DNA from 2 places in the Streptomyces sp. NBC_00887 genome. Region 2 is predicted to be linked to the other one. Evidence: riboswitches for the same ligand, from Rfam matches in the RefSeq annotation. Region 2 holds a riboswitch; the other holds the start of a gene.
What was found. A riboswitch is a leader RNA that binds a small molecule or an ion and turns the genes downstream of it on or off. The one in region 2 is predicted to bind FMN.

Region 1 (7,435 bases), 7.4 Mb from region 2:
GATCGCCGGCTGACCTGCGGCGTACGGGCCCCGCGCCGTCCGCGGCACCCGTACGCCGTCCCGTGTCACTTTCCGGCGGTGCTTCCGGACGGTGCGGCGGCGGGTGCCGCGTCGGGCGCGCCGCCCTCCGCCACCTTGCGATCGCCCGCCCTCAGCACCCCGGCGCCCAGCACCAGTCCGAATGCCAGCACCGTCACGAGGCCGAACGACACCAGCAGCGACGTCGCCTCCGCCAGGGAGCCGATCGCGGACGGGGCGATGAGCCCCGAGGTGTACGTGATGGTGGCGACGCCCGCGATGGCCCGGCTCGGGTTGTCCCCGCTGCGCCCGGCCGCCGCGAACGCCAGCGGTACGACGACCGCGACGCCCAGTCCCAGCAGGCCGAAGCCGCACAGCGCCAGCCCCGCGTTCGGCGCCAGGACAACCAGCAGCCCGCCGACGGTGGCCAGGACGCCGCCGACCCGTACGGTCCGCACCGCGCCGAACCGGTCGACGACCCGGTCGCCGGCGATCCGGGCGATCGCCATCATCAGGGCGAACGCGGTCGTGGACGCCGCGGCGAGCCCGGCGGAACTGCCCATGTTGTCCTTGAGGTAGACCGCCGACCAGTCCAGGCTCGCTCCTTCGGCGAACACGGCGCAGAAGCCCACCGCGCCGATGACCAGCGCGGACTTCGGCGGCAGAGTGAAGCGTGGCGGCGGCTCCTCGTCCGGCTCGCTGCGCAGGTCGAGCACGTGCCGGCACGCGATCAGGCCGAGCACGGTGAGCACGAGCGCGGCCAGGGTGTGATGGAGCCGGGCATCGGCGCCGATGTGCGCGGCGACCGTGCCGGCCGCGGAACCGACCAGCGCGCCCACGCTCCACCACCCGTGCAGCCCGGACATGATCGACTTGTCGAGCCGGTTCTCCACCTCGACGCCGAGCGCGTTCATGGCGACGTCCGACATCCCGGCGGTCGCCCCGTACACGAAGAGCGCCGCGCAGAGCGTGAACAGGTTCGGGGCCAGGGCCGGAAGGGCCAGTGCCAGCGTCCAGAGCGCCAGCAGCCCGCGCAGGGCCGTCCGTGCGCCGAACCGGTGACTGACCCGGCCGGCCAGCGGCATGGCCAGTGACGCGCCGATGGCCGGGAAGGCGAGGGCGAGGCCGAGCTGTCCGGCGCTCACCGAGGCATGGTCCTGGATCCAGGGGACCCGGGTCGCGAAGCTGCCGGTCACCGCTCCGTGCACGGCGAAGACCGCGGCGACCGCGTACCTGGCCCGCCTGACCTGTTCCATGCCGAAAACCCGGACCGTTGGATCCATCGTCATACGCCGTGCCCTCCCCGGAGAATCCTCGCCGAACAGGCCACTCGGGTGCCCGTCCACGCGGTGCGGGACGTAAACTATCAGGAACCCTGCCTGATAAATAGCCCGCCACGGCGGGCCGGCAGCGATCTGGAAGGATCCCGGCATGCCCGCATCCCCCAGCACGGCCCGGGCCATCAACGACCGGCTCGCCCTGCGACTTCTCCAGCAGGACGGCCCGCTGACGGCCACTCAGCTCAAGACCCTGACCGGACTGTCCCGCCCCACGGTCGCCGACCTGGTCGAACGACTGCAGGACGCCGGCCTGGTCAGGGTCGTCGGCGAGAGCGGATCGGACCGCCGGGGCCCCAACGCCCGGCTGTACGGGATCGTTGCCGACCGCGCACACCTGGCCGCTCTCGACGTACGCACCGACAGCGTCGCCGTGGTCGTCGCCGATCTGCTGGGTGTCACGCTCGCCGAGGCCACCCTGCCCATCGGCAGCGACACCGCGACCGAGCCCGCGGTGGAACAGGCCGTCGCGCTGCTGGAGCGCACCGCCCGCGCCGCGGGAACGGCGCCGCTCCACAGCGTCGGCATCGGAGCCCCCGGCCTCATCGACCCCGTTTCCGGCGAGCTCCGCGACACGACAGGGCTCCCCGCCTGGCACCGCGGGCTGGTCAAGGTGCTCCAGCAGCGGCTGCCCGCGACGGTCCTCGTGGAGAACGAGACCAATCTGGCCGCCGTCGCCGAACACCGCATCGGCGCCGCACGCGACCGCGACACCTTCGTCCTGCTCTGGCTCGGCCACGGCATCGGAGCCGCCGTCATGCTGGACGGGAAGCTGCGCCGCGGCGCCTCCGGCGGGGCGGGCGAGATCGGATTCCTGCCGGTACCCGGCACCGGCGGGGTGCCCTCGGCACACAACTGCGACGGCGGATACCACTCGCTGACCGGCTCGGTCGCCGTCTGCGAACTGGCAGCCGACCACGGCATCAAGGCGCAGGGCCCCGCCGGCGACGGGGAGCAGGAGCAGTACCTCGCAGCCGCGTCCGTCGTCCGTTCCGCGCTGGCCGCGGACGGCCCGGAGGGCGACGCGTTCCTGGCGGCGCTGGCCGACCGGATCGCGCTCGGCGCCGCAGCCGTCGTCTCGGTGCTCGACCCCGGCTGCCTCGTCCTGGCCGGCGAGGTCGGCAGGGCGGGCGGTGACACGCTCGCCGCACGGGTCGAGGAACGGCTCGCCCGCATGTCGCCCCTGCCCACGGAGGTCAGGGCGGGGGAGCTGGGTGGCAGCGCGGTCCTGCGTGGCGCGCTGCTCGCCGCCCGCGAGGCCGCGCAGGAGGTCCTGTTCGCTCCGGGTGGCGCCCGGTAGCTTTCTGTGATCCACGCCACAGTGCGCACCCGCATGGCTGAACTCCAGCCGTGGCAGAATGTGTGCTGTACCAGTAGCAGCGCACTCCGGGGTCGGTGTAATTCCGAACCGGCGGTTATAGTCCGCGACCCGTCCGCATCCAGCGGCCGGTTGACCAGGTGAGATTCCTGGACCGACGGTGAAAGTCCGGATGGGAGGCAGTGCGCGGCGGTCCGTCACAGGTACGCCGCCTTGGGCGGATGCGTTCCGGGATCTTCCGGGACCACGCATCCGTGTCCCGGCTCGGCGTTCCCCTGTTGCGTTCCGCTTCATCTGTCGTCATCGACAGGCCCCGGAGTCCGTGCCCGAAGAGGCAGGAGGACCCGGTGGCCACCGCAGCCGATATCACCGCCATGCGGCGAGCGATCACGCTCGCGGCCCGCGGACTCGGCTCCACCAGCCCCAACCCGGTCGTCGGGTGCGTGATTCTCGACGCCGCCGGACAGCCGGCCGGTGAGGGCTTCCACCGGCGCGCCGGTGGGCCGCACGCCGAGATCCACGCCCTGCGCGAGGCCGGCGAGCAGGCCAGGGGCGGCACCGCCTACGTCACCCTCGAACCCTGCAACCACACCGGACGCACCGGCCCCTGCGCGCAGGCGCTCGCGGCAGCCGGTGTCGAGCGGGTGGTGTACGCCGTCGGTGACCCGAACCCGCAGGCCGCCGGAGGCGCCGACACCCTGCGTGCCGCCGGGATCGAGGTGGAGCAGGGCCTCCTCGCCGAAGAGGCCGAGGCGGGCAACGCCGCCTGGCTGACCTCCGTGCGGCTCAGCCGCCCGTACGTCCTGTGGAAGTACGCGGCCACCCTCGACGGCCGGATCGCCGCCGCGGACGCCACGAGCCGCTGGATCACCTCCGCCGAGTCCCGCGCCGACGTCCACCGGCTGCGCGCCGAGGCCGACGCCGTCGTGGTCGGTTCCGGCACGGCCCGCACCGACGACCCCCAGCTCGCGGTACGCGGCATCGAAGGCGCCGACCAGCCTCTCCGTGTCGTCGTCGACACGGGCGCCACCGCCGTACGACCCGGCTCCCGGGTGCTCGACGGCACGGCACCCACCCTGATCGCGGTCGCCGGCGACGCCGACACCGCGCACCTCCCCGAAGGCACCGTGCTCCGGCTGCCCCGCGCCGCCACCGGCCCCGGCCTGGACATCCCGTCCCTGCTCACGGCCCTGCACAGGCGCGGGATCCGCTCCGTACTCCTCGAAGGCGGACCCGTCCTCGCCGGTTCCTTCGTCGCCGCGGGAGCAGTCGACAAGGTCGTCGGCTACCTCGCTCCGGTCCTCCTCGGCGCGGGCCCGGCAGCCCTCGCCGACGCCGGAATCTCCACCATCTCCCAGGCGTTGCGCCTCGACGTGACCGAGACCGTCCGTATCGGCCCCGATCTGCGCATCACCGCCGTCCCCGTCCCTGCTCGGAAGGGAAACTGAGTGTTCACCGGAATTGTCGAAGAACTGGGTGAGGTCACCGCCGTCGAGAAACTCGGCGACGCCTCCCGCTTCCGACTGCGCGGCCCCGTTGTCACCGAAGGCGCCAAGCACGGCGACTCCATCGCCGTCAACGGCGTCTGCCTCACCGTCGTGGACCTCGGCGAACACGAGTTCACCGCCGATGTGATGGCCGAGACGCTGAGCCGCTCCAGCCTCGGAGCGCTCGAGACCGGCTCCCGGGTCAACCTGGAGCGCCCCATGGCGCTCGGCGGCCGGCTCGGCGGACACATCGTCCAGGGCCACGTCGACGGCACGGGCCGCATCATCGAGCGCAAGATCTCCGAGAACTGGGAGATCGTGAAGATCTCCCTGCCCGCCGATCTCACCCGTTACGTGGTGGAGAAGGGCTCGATCACCGTCGACGGCGTGAGCCTGACCGTCGTCGACGCGGGCCCTGACTACTTCACCATCAGCCTCATCCCCACCACCCTCGCGCTGACCACTCTGGGCGTGAAGGAGCCCGGCGACCCGGTCAACCTCGAAGTGGACGTCATCGCGAAGTACGTCGAGCGGCTGCTCGGCGGGAACGCGCCGGAATCCGGAGGGCCGGTCGCATGAGCGCCCTGGACTGGCTGAACTCGGAGGCGTTCACCGCCTTCGGCCAGCACATCATCTGGTCGGACCTGATCGGCAACACGATCGGTCTGACAGCCCTGGCCCTCGGCTGGCTCCGCTCGGTCTGGACCTGGCCCGCCCAGCTCCTGTCCGGCGTCGTCCTGATCGCCGCCAACGTCTCCGTGCAGCAGGCGGGCAGCGTCGGCAAGCAGCTGATCGTCGTCGCCGTCGCCGTATGGGGCTGGCAGCAGTGGACCCGCGGCAGGCAGCAGGACGGTTCCATCGCCGTGCGCTTCGCCACCTGGCGCGAGCGTGCGTACCTGGCGGGCGGCGCCGCGGTCGGCACCCTCGCGGTCGGCTGCCTGTTCACCGCCTTCCCCTCGCTCTCCTGGAGCCCGTGGGCGGACGCGTACATCTTCGCCGGCACGCTCGTCGCGATGCTGGCCCAGGCCCGCGGCATGGTCGAGTTCTGGTTCGCGTGGCTGCTCGTCGACCTCGTCGGCGTACCGCTCAACTTCCACAGCGGACTCGCCTTCTCCGGTCTCATCTACGTCGTCTACGGGGCCCTCGTCCTGTGGGGCATGCGCGACTGGTGGCTGCGTACGCGGTCACCCGCTCTGGAAGGAGCCACGGCATGACTGCCCAGCCCACCTGGTTGCACGACCGTACGGCCGAGGACCTGTCCCTCGACCCCGTGGAGCAGGCGATCCGCGACATCGCCGCCGGCCGGCCCGTCGTCGTCGTCGACGACGAGGACCGCGAGAACGAGGGCGACCTCGTCATCGCCGCCGAGAAGGCGACCCCCGAGATCGTCGCGTTCATGATGAGCGAGTGCCGTGGGCTGATCTGCGCGCCCATGGAGAACGACGAGCTGGAACGGCTCGAACTCCCGCAGATGGTCGACAACAACACCGAGTCGATGAAGACCGCCTTCACCGTCTCCGTCGACGCCTCGGCCGCCCATGGTGTGACCACCGGGATCTCCGCAGCCGACCGGGCCACCACGCTGCGGATGCTGGCGGGCGGCAGGGCGGGCGCCGGCGACTTCGTCCGGCCCGGCCACATCTTCCCGCTGCGCGCCCGCTCCGGTGGTGTCCTCGTCCGCAACGGCCACACCGAGGCCGCGGTGGACCTCGCCCGCCTCGCCGGGCTGCGGCCCGCAGGCGCCATCGTCGAGATCGCCGGCGAGGACGGGGTGATGCTCAGGCTGCCCGACCTCGTCCCGTTCGCACGCAAGCACGGACTGACGATCATCTCCATCGAGGACCTGATCGCCTACCGGCGCAGCTCGGAACCGACCGTCCGCCGTGAGGCCGAGGTACGCCTGCCGACCGCGTTCGGCGCGTTCACCGCGTTCGGCTACCGCTCCACCGTCGACGGCGTCGAGCACGTGGCACTCGTCCACGGGGACATCGGTGACGGCCAGGACGTCCTCGTCCGGGTCCACTCCGAGTGCCTGACGGGGGACATCTTCCAGTCCCAGCGCTGCGACTGCGGCCCCCAGCTGCACGCCTCGATGGAACGCATCACGACCGAGGGCCGCGGCATCGTCGTCTATCTGCGCGGTCACGAGGGACGCGGCATCGGCCTGCTGTCCAAGCTGCGCGCGTACGAACTCCAGGAGCGGGGCTCCGACACCCTCGACGCCAATCTCGAGCTCGGCCTGCCGGCCGATGCCAGGGACTACGCGGCGGGTGCCCAGATCCTCGAGGACCTCGGCGTCCGCACGCTCCGGCTGATGACCAACAACCCCGACAAGACCGCCGCGCTCGTGCGGCACGGGCTCGGGATCACCGGGCGCGAACCCATGCCCGTCCAGGCCGGCGAACACAATCTGCGGTACCTGCGCACCAAGCGGGACCGCATGGGGCACGACCTGCCCTGGCTCGACGCGGTCACCGCGTCGACCTGCGGCAACCAGTAAGCACAGACGAACAGTAGGAGAGACATGAGCGGCAAGGGCGCACCCGAACTGTCCGTACGCAACTGCGGTGACCTGCGGGTGGCAGTGATCGCTGCGCAGTGGCACGAGAAGGTCATGGACGGACTCGTCGACGGGGCACTGCGCGCCCTGCACGACCTGGGCATCGACGAACCGACCCTGCTCCGGGTCCCCGGCAGCTTCGAGCTCCCGGTGGTCGCCAAGGTCCTCGCGGGACGCGGTTACGACGCGATCGTCGCCCTCGGAGTGATCATCCGCGGCGGCACCCCCCACTTCGAGTACGTGTCCCAGGGCGTCACCAACGGCCTCACCCAGGTCACCGTCGACACCGGCGTCCCCGTCGGCTTCGGCGTCCTCACCTGCGACACCGAGGAGCAGGCGCTGGACCGGGCGGGACTCGAGGGTTCCAACGAGGACAAGGGGCACGAAGCGGTCACCGCCGCCGTCGCCACCGCGGCCACGCTGCGCACCGTCAGCGAACCCTGGCGCTGAGAGAGGGTCCGGGACCCCGTATTCTAAGGACCATCATGGCGAACAAAACCTTCGAAGAGCTCTTCGCCGAGCTGCAGCTCAAGGCCGCCAACGGCGACCCCTCCACCTCCCGCACCGCCGAACTGGTGGACAAGGGCGTGCATGCCATCGGCAAGAAGGTCGTCGAGGAGGCCGCCGAGGTCTGGATGGCCGCCGAGTACGAGGGCAAGGAAGCCGCCGCCGAGGAGATCTCGCAGCTGCTGTACCACGTCCAGGTGATGATGGT
Region 2 (7,435 bases):
GGTGCGGGACGCGCCGACCACCCCGATGTCGCTGCCGTGGATCTCGTGCGACGGCGGCGCCCTGGACGGCCTCGGCCCACGGGGCGCCGCCGTGCAGGGCATGATCGAAGCGGTGGATGCGGTGCAGCAGGGACAGGGTGAAGGCGAGGGCCACCTCGGCCACCGGCCGGGCCATCTCGTGCCCCGCCTGCGTGACATGGACGCCGCGCCGGAACACCTCCTCGTCGACGTACGGGGCCACGGCCGATCCCGTGTGCGCGACGAGCTCCAACCGGTCAGCGGAGTCGAGGAGCCGCGCGTCGACGCGCGGACTGCGCCACGAGGTGATGAGTGCCCGTGCGCCGGGGAGGGCCGCAGCCAGCGCCGTACGGTCCCGGTGCTCGTCCAGAACGGTCAGCTCGGCCGCCGCGTCCAACTGCTGCCAGACCTCGGCGGTGAAGAACTCGGCGCGCAGGTGCGGGGGTACGGAGACGACCACGCGGGGGCGGCCGGCCGGATCGGACATGATGGGCTCCGCGGGGAAGAGGCCGGGGAACACCCCAGGGTATGACCCGCCGTCCGGGTGAACCGGATCAGCGGCACGGGGTGAGCAGAATCCGCCCCACCAGGCCGATACCCGCGTCCGTACGAGCCCTGAACTCCTCGGCCAGCAGCGGTACTCCACGCAGTCGCCACAGCATCCGCGCCGCCGACCACGAGGCCTCACGGGCCCTCTCCAGGCTCCAGGAACCCGCCAGATGCGTGAGGGGGTCGGCGACCTCCAGCAGATCGGGACCCGGCATCAGTTCTTCGCGGATCTGTTCCTCCAGCATCACGAGGAGATCTCCCACCCGGTCGAACTCCTCCTCCAGGTCCGCCGGAGCGCAGCCGAGCGTACGACAGGTGTCCACCACGGCCACGGCGAGATCGTGACCGATGTGCGCATTGATACCGGCGAGTGCGAACTGCAGCGGGCGTACGCCGGGATGGCGCCGGAGCTGGAACAGCGGACGCCAGCAGGCGGGCGGCCGACCGCCCGCGGCGGCGGTGTCGACAGCGGTCAGATAGCGCTCGGCGAACCGCACATCCAGGGCGGACACGGTGTCCCGGTCCGGGAGGGAACCGTCCTCGGTCCGCCCGCTGACGGCCTCGGTGACCGTCAGATAGACCTGGTTGAACACGGCTACGCCGTCTCCCGGCGGCCAGTGGGAGCGGAGCATGCGCATCCGCTCGATCACCGTGCCCACATCGGCCACCGCACCGTCCACTCGTGGGCAGGAGGCGCCGACCGGGTCTGCGAACTGCTCGAACTGGGCCATGCGGGCAGCGTCCCAGCCGTAGGCTCGCCACGGCGCAGACCGGCCGGAGGTTCATCGGAACGGACGAACGCGGGGCGCCGGGGGAGAGGAACGAACAGTGTCGGGCGCACGCGCACAACGCAGGACCGAAACCAGACAGCGGAGGCGTACCGCACGCCGGCACGCCATGGCCTTCGCCGCATCGGCCGTCGTCGCCGTCGGTACGGCGACCGGTGTGATCACCGCAGCCGCGGGGGAGGGCGAGCGGACGACCGCCCGCCCCGACACGACCGCTTCGCCGGTCCTCGAACCGCTGCCCGCGGTGCCCACCGCGTCACCGGCCACCGTGTCCCCCTCCGCCTCGCCGCGTCCTTCCCGGACGGGCGTGAAGAGAGCCGCTCCGGCGCCGTCGCAGAAGAAGCCCCCGCAGCGGACCGCCACGGCCGCCGGGCTCTACCGCCACCCGGAGTCGCAGGTCCTGGACTGGGTCCGAGGCCACCGGGACGATCCGCGCCGCCCGCTCATCGAGTCCCGGATCGCGGCGCAGCCGGCCGCGGTCTGGTTCGCGGCCTACAACCCGTCAGCGGTGACCGCCCAGGTCCGCGGCGTGACGTCGGGAGCCGCCGCCGCGGGCCGCACCCCCGTGCTCGTGCCCTACGCGATACCCGACCGGGACTGTGGCGGAGCCTCCGAAGGAGGGGCGCCGGGACTCGCGGCGTACGACGCGTGGATGGGCGAATTCGCCGAAGGGCTGGGCAGCGGGCCGGTGATCGTGATCCTTGAGCCGGACGCGATCGCGCTCTCGGACTGCCTCTCGGCGGGGCAGCGCGCAGCCCGCTTCGCGTCGCTGGCCAGGGCGGGCCGTACCCTGCACGCCGCGAACCCGCGGGCCAGGGTCTACTTCGACGGCGGGCACTCGGGCTGGCACGCCGCCGCCAAGCAGGCGGCGGCGCTCAAGGAGGCCGGAGCCGCGACCAGCGGGGACGGCATCTTCACCAATGTGTCGAACTTCCACAGCACGGCGGACGAAGCGGACTACGCCCGCCGGGTACTGGCCGCCCTCGGCGGCCCGGCCCGCCTCGGCGCGGTCATCGACACCAGTCGCAACGGCAACGGGGCGCCGCAGGCCGGTGACTGGTGCGACCCGGGAGGCAGGGCCCTCGGCCGGACCCCGACGACGAGGACCGGCGAGTCCCGGATCGACGCCTACCTGTGGGTGAAGCTGCCGGGGGAGTCCGACGGCTGCACGGGCGCGGCCGGATCCTTCACCCCGGACTACGCCTACGCCCTGGCCACCGGCTGAGCCTCAGCTCTTGGGCGATTCCTCGTCGTACGCGGAGGTGCCCGAGTCCAGCAGGGCTCCTTGGTCCTGAGGTGGGCGGGGGCGAAGGCCCGCAGCACGTGGTAACCGGTGATCACGACGATGGTGCCGAGCACGGCACCGCTCAGTTCGAAGTCGTCGGGACATCGTGAGGGTGGAAGCCGGCCCCAGGAGCTCGCACGGACCAGGAGCCGGCACTACTCGACCTTCGACCTGGTCGCCCACACCCGGCTCGCCGCCATCGGCAGGCAGGTCGGGGTGGACCTCTGGGACTACGAAGGGCCGCAGGGGCAGAGCCTGTTCACGGCCGTGCGCCATCTGCTGCCCGCCGCGACCGGGGCCGCCCCCTGGCCGCACCCCGAGCTGGAGTTCCACCGGTACGCGGCGAGCGACATCGTGCACGCGGCCGCGGCCGCGGGCGACCGGGAGGCCCGGGCGGCGGTCCCCGCCTCGAAACTCCCCCGGCGGTGACCCGTGGGCACTGTGCCCCGCCGCGGAACAGCTCGACTCGATCGCCGGCTGACCTGCGGCGTACGGGCCCCGCGCCGTCCGCGGCACCCGTACGCCGTCCCGTGTCACTTTCCGGCGGTGCTTCCGGACGGTGCGGCGGCGGGTGCCGCGTCGGGCGCGCCGCCCTCCGCCACCTTGCGATCGCCCGCCCTCAGCACCCCGGCGCCCAGCACCAGTCCGAATGCCAGCACCGTCACGAGGCCGAACGACACCAGCAGCGACGTCGCCTCCGCCAGGGAGCCGATCGCGGACGGGGCGATGAGCCCCGAGGTGTACGTGATGGTGGCGACGCCCGCGATGGCCCGGCTCGGGTTGTCCCCGCTGCGCCCGGCCGCCGCGAACGCCAGCGGTACGACGACCGCGACGCCCAGTCCCAGCAGGCCGAAGCCGCACAGCGCCAGCCCCGCGTTCGGCGCCAGGACAACCAGCAGCCCGCCGACGGTGGCCAGGACGCCGCCGACCCGTACGGTCCGCACCGCGCCGAACCGGTCGACGACCCGGTCGCCGGCGATCCGGGCGATCGCCATCATCAGGGCGAACGCGGTCGTGGACGCCGCGGCGAGCCCGGCGGAACTGCCCATGTTGTCCTTGAGGTAGACCGCCGACCAGTCCAGGCTCGCTCCTTCGGCGAACACGGCGCAGAAGCCCACCGCGCCGATGACCAGCGCGGACTTCGGCGGCAGAGTGAAGCGTGGCGGCGGCTCCTCGTCCGGCTCGCTGCGCAGGTCGAGCACGTGCCGGCACGCGATCAGGCCGAGCACGGTGAGCACGAGCGCGGCCAGGGTGTGATGGAGCCGGGCATCGGCGCCGATGTGCGCGGCGACCGTGCCGGCCGCGGAACCGACCAGCGCGCCCACGCTCCACCACCCGTGCAGCCCGGACATGATCGACTTGTCGAGCCGGTTCTCCACCTCGACGCCGAGCGCGTTCATGGCGACGTCCGACATCCCGGCGGTCGCCCCGTACACGAAGAGCGCCGCGCAGAGCGTGAACAGGTTCGGGGCCAGGGCCGGAAGGGCCAGTGCCAGCGTCCAGAGCGCCAGCAGCCCGCGCAGGGCCGTCCGTGCGCCGAACCGGTGACTGACCCGGCCGGCCAGCGGCATGGCCAGTGACGCGCCGATGGCCGGGAAGGCGAGGGCGAGGCCGAGCTGTCCGGCGCTCACCGAGGCATGGTCCTGGATCCAGGGGACCCGGGTCGCGAAGCTGCCGGTCACCGCTCCGTGCACGGCGAAGACCGCGGCGACCGCGTACCTGGCCCGCCTGACCTGTTCCATGCCGAAAACCCGGACCGTTGGATCCATCGTCATACGCCGTGCCCTCCCCGGAGAATCCTCGCCGAACAGGCCACTCGGGTGCCCGTCCACGCGGTGCGGGACGTAAACTATCAGGAACCCTGCCTGATAAATAGCCCGCCACGGCGGGCCGGCAGCGATCTGGAAGGATCCCGGCATGCCCGCATCCCCCAGCACGGCCCGGGCCATCAACGACCGGCTCGCCCTGCGACTTCTCCAGCAGGACGGCCCGCTGACGGCCACTCAGCTCAAGACCCTGACCGGACTGTCCCGCCCCACGGTCGCCGACCTGGTCGAACGACTGCAGGACGCCGGCCTGGTCAGGGTCGTCGGCGAGAGCGGATCGGACCGCCGGGGCCCCAACGCCCGGCTGTACGGGATCGTTGCCGACCGCGCACACCTGGCCGCTCTCGACGTACGCACCGACAGCGTCGCCGTGGTCGTCGCCGATCTGCTGGGTGTCACGCTCGCCGAGGCCACCCTGCCCATCGGCAGCGACACCGCGACCGAGCCCGCGGTGGAACAGGCCGTCGCGCTGCTGGAGCGCACCGCCCGCGCCGCGGGAACGGCGCCGCTCCACAGCGTCGGCATCGGAGCCCCCGGCCTCATCGACCCCGTTTCCGGCGAGCTCCGCGACACGACAGGGCTCCCCGCCTGGCACCGCGGGCTGGTCAAGGTGCTCCAGCAGCGGCTGCCCGCGACGGTCCTCGTGGAGAACGAGACCAATCTGGCCGCCGTCGCCGAACACCGCATCGGCGCCGCACGCGACCGCGACACCTTCGTCCTGCTCTGGCTCGGCCACGGCATCGGAGCCGCCGTCATGCTGGACGGGAAGCTGCGCCGCGGCGCCTCCGGCGGGGCGGGCGAGATCGGATTCCTGCCGGTACCCGGCACCGGCGGGGTGCCCTCGGCACACAACTGCGACGGCGGATACCACTCGCTGACCGGCTCGGTCGCCGTCTGCGAACTGGCAGCCGACCACGGCATCAAGGCGCAGGGCCCCGCCGGCGACGGGGAGCAGGAGCAGTACCTCGCAGCCGCGTCCGTCGTCCGTTCCGCGCTGGCCGCGGACGGCCCGGAGGGCGACGCGTTCCTGGCGGCGCTGGCCGACCGGATCGCGCTCGGCGCCGCAGCCGTCGTCTCGGTGCTCGACCCCGGCTGCCTCGTCCTGGCCGGCGAGGTCGGCAGGGCGGGCGGTGACACGCTCGCCGCACGGGTCGAGGAACGGCTCGCCCGCATGTCGCCCCTGCCCACGGAGGTCAGGGCGGGGGAGCTGGGTGGCAGCGCGGTCCTGCGTGGCGCGCTGCTCGCCGCCCGCGAGGCCGCGCAGGAGGTCCTGTTCGCTCCGGGTGGCGCCCGGTAGCTTTCTGTGATCCACGCCACAGTGCGCACCCGCATGGCTGAACTCCAGCCGTGGCAGAATGTGTGCTGTACCAGTAGCAGCGCACTCCGGGGTCGGTGTAATTCCGAACCGGCGGTTATAGTCCGCGACCCGTCCGCATCCAGCGGCCGGTTGACCAGGTGAGATTCCTGGACCGACGGTGAAAGTCCGGATGGGAGGCAGTGCGCGGCGGTCCGTCACAGGTACGCCGCCTTGGGCGGATGCGTTCCGGGATCTTCCGGGACCACGCATCCGTGTCCCGGCTCGGCGTTCCCCTGTTGCGTTCCGCTTCATCTGTCGTCATCGACAGGCCCCGGAGTCCGTGCCCGAAGAGGCAGGAGGACCCGGTGGCCACCGCAGCCGATATCACCGCCATGCGGCGAGCGATCACGCTCGCGGCCCGCGGACTCGGCTCCACCAGCCCCAACCCGGTCGTCGGGTGCGTGATTCTCGACGCCGCCGGACAGCCGGCCGGTGAGGGCTTCCACCGGCGCGCCGGTGGGCCGCACGCCGAGATCCACGCCCTGCGCGAGGCCGGCGAGCAGGCCAGGGGCGGCACCGCCTACGTCACCCTCGAACCCTGCAACCACACCGGACGCACCGGCCCCTGCGCGCAGGCGCTCGCGGCAGCCGGTGTCGAGCGGGTGGTGTACGCCGTCGGTGACCCGAACCCGCAGGCCGCCGGAGGCGCCGACACCCTGCGTGCCGCCGGGATCGAGGTGGAGCAGGGCCTCCTCGCCGAAGAGGCCGAGGCGGGCAACGCCGCCTGGCTGACCTCCGTGCGGCTCAGCCGCCCGTACGTCCTGTGGAAGTACGCGGCCACCCTCGACGGCCGGATCGCCGCCGCGGACGCCACGAGCCGCTGGATCACCTCCGCCGAGTCCCGCGCCGACGTCCACCGGCTGCGCGCCGAGGCCGACGCCGTCGTGGTCGGTTCCGGCACGGCCCGCACCGACGACCCCCAGCTCGCGGTACGCGGCATCGAAGGCGCCGACCAGCCTCTCCGTGTCGTCGTCGACACGGGCGCCACCGCCGTACGACCCGGCTCCCGGGTGCTCGACGGCACGGCACCCACCCTGATCGCGGTCGCCGGCGACGCCGACACCGCGCACCTCCCCGAAGGCACCGTGCTCCGGCTGCCCCGCGCCGCCACCGGCCCCGGCCTGGACATCCCGTCCCTGCTCACGGCCCTGCACAGGCGCGGGATCCGCTCCGTACTCCTCGAAGGCGGACCCGTCCTCGCCGGTTCCTTCGTCGCCGCGGGAGCAGTCGACAAGGTCGTCGGCTACCTCGCTCCGGTCCTCCTCGGCGCGGGCCCGGCAGCCCTCGCCGACGCCGGAATCTCCACCATCTCCCAGGCGTTGCGCCTCGACGTGACCGAGACCGTCCGTATCGGCCCCGATCTGCGCATCACCGCCGTCCCCGTCCCTGCTCGGAAGGGAAACTGAGTGTTCACCGGAATTGTCGAAGAACTGGGTGAGGTCACCGCCGTCGAGAAACTCGGCGACGCCTCCCGCTTCCGACTGCGCGGCCCCGTTGTCACCGAAGGCGCCAAGCACGGCGACTCCATCGCCGTCAACGGCGTCTGCCTCACCGTCGTGGACCTCGGCGAACACGAGTTCACCGCCGATGTGATGGCCGAGACGCTGAGCCG

Region 1: linked by a shared signal. The riboswitch ahead of ribD (bifunctional diaminohydroxyphosphoribosylaminopyrimidine deaminase/5-amino-6-(5-phosphoribosylamino)uracil reductase RibD) and the one ahead of ribD (bifunctional diaminohydroxyphosphoribosylaminopyrimidine deaminase/5-amino-6-(5-phosphoribosylamino)uracil reductase RibD) in region 2 are both predicted to bind FMN.

What each region holds. Positions count from the first base shown of each region.
Region 1 is NZ_CP108788.1:1,313,240-1,320,674, reverse strand. Features, by position in the region: partial or broken gene OG844_RS05940 (alginate lyase family protein) at 1-13, shown strand, start outside; gene OG844_RS05935 (MFS transporter) at 66-1,307, opposite strand; gene OG844_RS05930 (ROK family transcriptional regulator) at 1,450-2,655, shown strand; FMN riboswitch at 2,733-2,863, shown strand; gene ribD (bifunctional diaminohydroxyphosphoribosylaminopyrimidine deaminase/5-amino-6-(5-phosphoribosylamino)uracil reductase RibD) at 3,021-4,121, shown strand; gene OG844_RS05920 (riboflavin synthase) at 4,122-4,739, shown strand; gene OG844_RS05915 (nicotinamide riboside transporter PnuC) at 4,736-5,374, shown strand; gene OG844_RS05910 (bifunctional 3,4-dihydroxy-2-butanone-4-phosphate synthase/GTP cyclohydrolase II) at 5,371-6,660, shown strand; gene ribH (6,7-dimethyl-8-ribityllumazine synthase) at 6,685-7,170, shown strand; gene OG844_RS05900 (phosphoribosyl-ATP diphosphatase) at 7,206-7,435, shown strand, end outside.
Region 2 is NZ_CP108788.1:8,680,735-8,688,169, forward strand. Features, by position in the region: gene OG844_RS39645 (NAD(P)-dependent oxidoreductase) at 1-21, opposite strand, end outside; gene OG844_RS39650 (hypothetical protein) at 1-550, shown strand, start outside; gene OG844_RS39655 (DUF5995 family protein) at 573-1,298, opposite strand; gene OG844_RS39660 (glycoside hydrolase family 6 protein) at 1,465-2,580, shown strand; partial or broken gene OG844_RS39665 (nitrate reductase) at 2,584-2,738, opposite strand; partial or broken gene OG844_RS39670 (alginate lyase family protein) at 2,755-3,121, shown strand; gene OG844_RS39675 (MFS transporter) at 3,174-4,415, opposite strand; gene OG844_RS39680 (ROK family transcriptional regulator) at 4,558-5,763, shown strand; FMN riboswitch at 5,841-5,971, shown strand; gene ribD (bifunctional diaminohydroxyphosphoribosylaminopyrimidine deaminase/5-amino-6-(5-phosphoribosylamino)uracil reductase RibD) at 6,129-7,229, shown strand; gene OG844_RS39690 (riboflavin synthase) at 7,230-7,435, shown strand, end outside.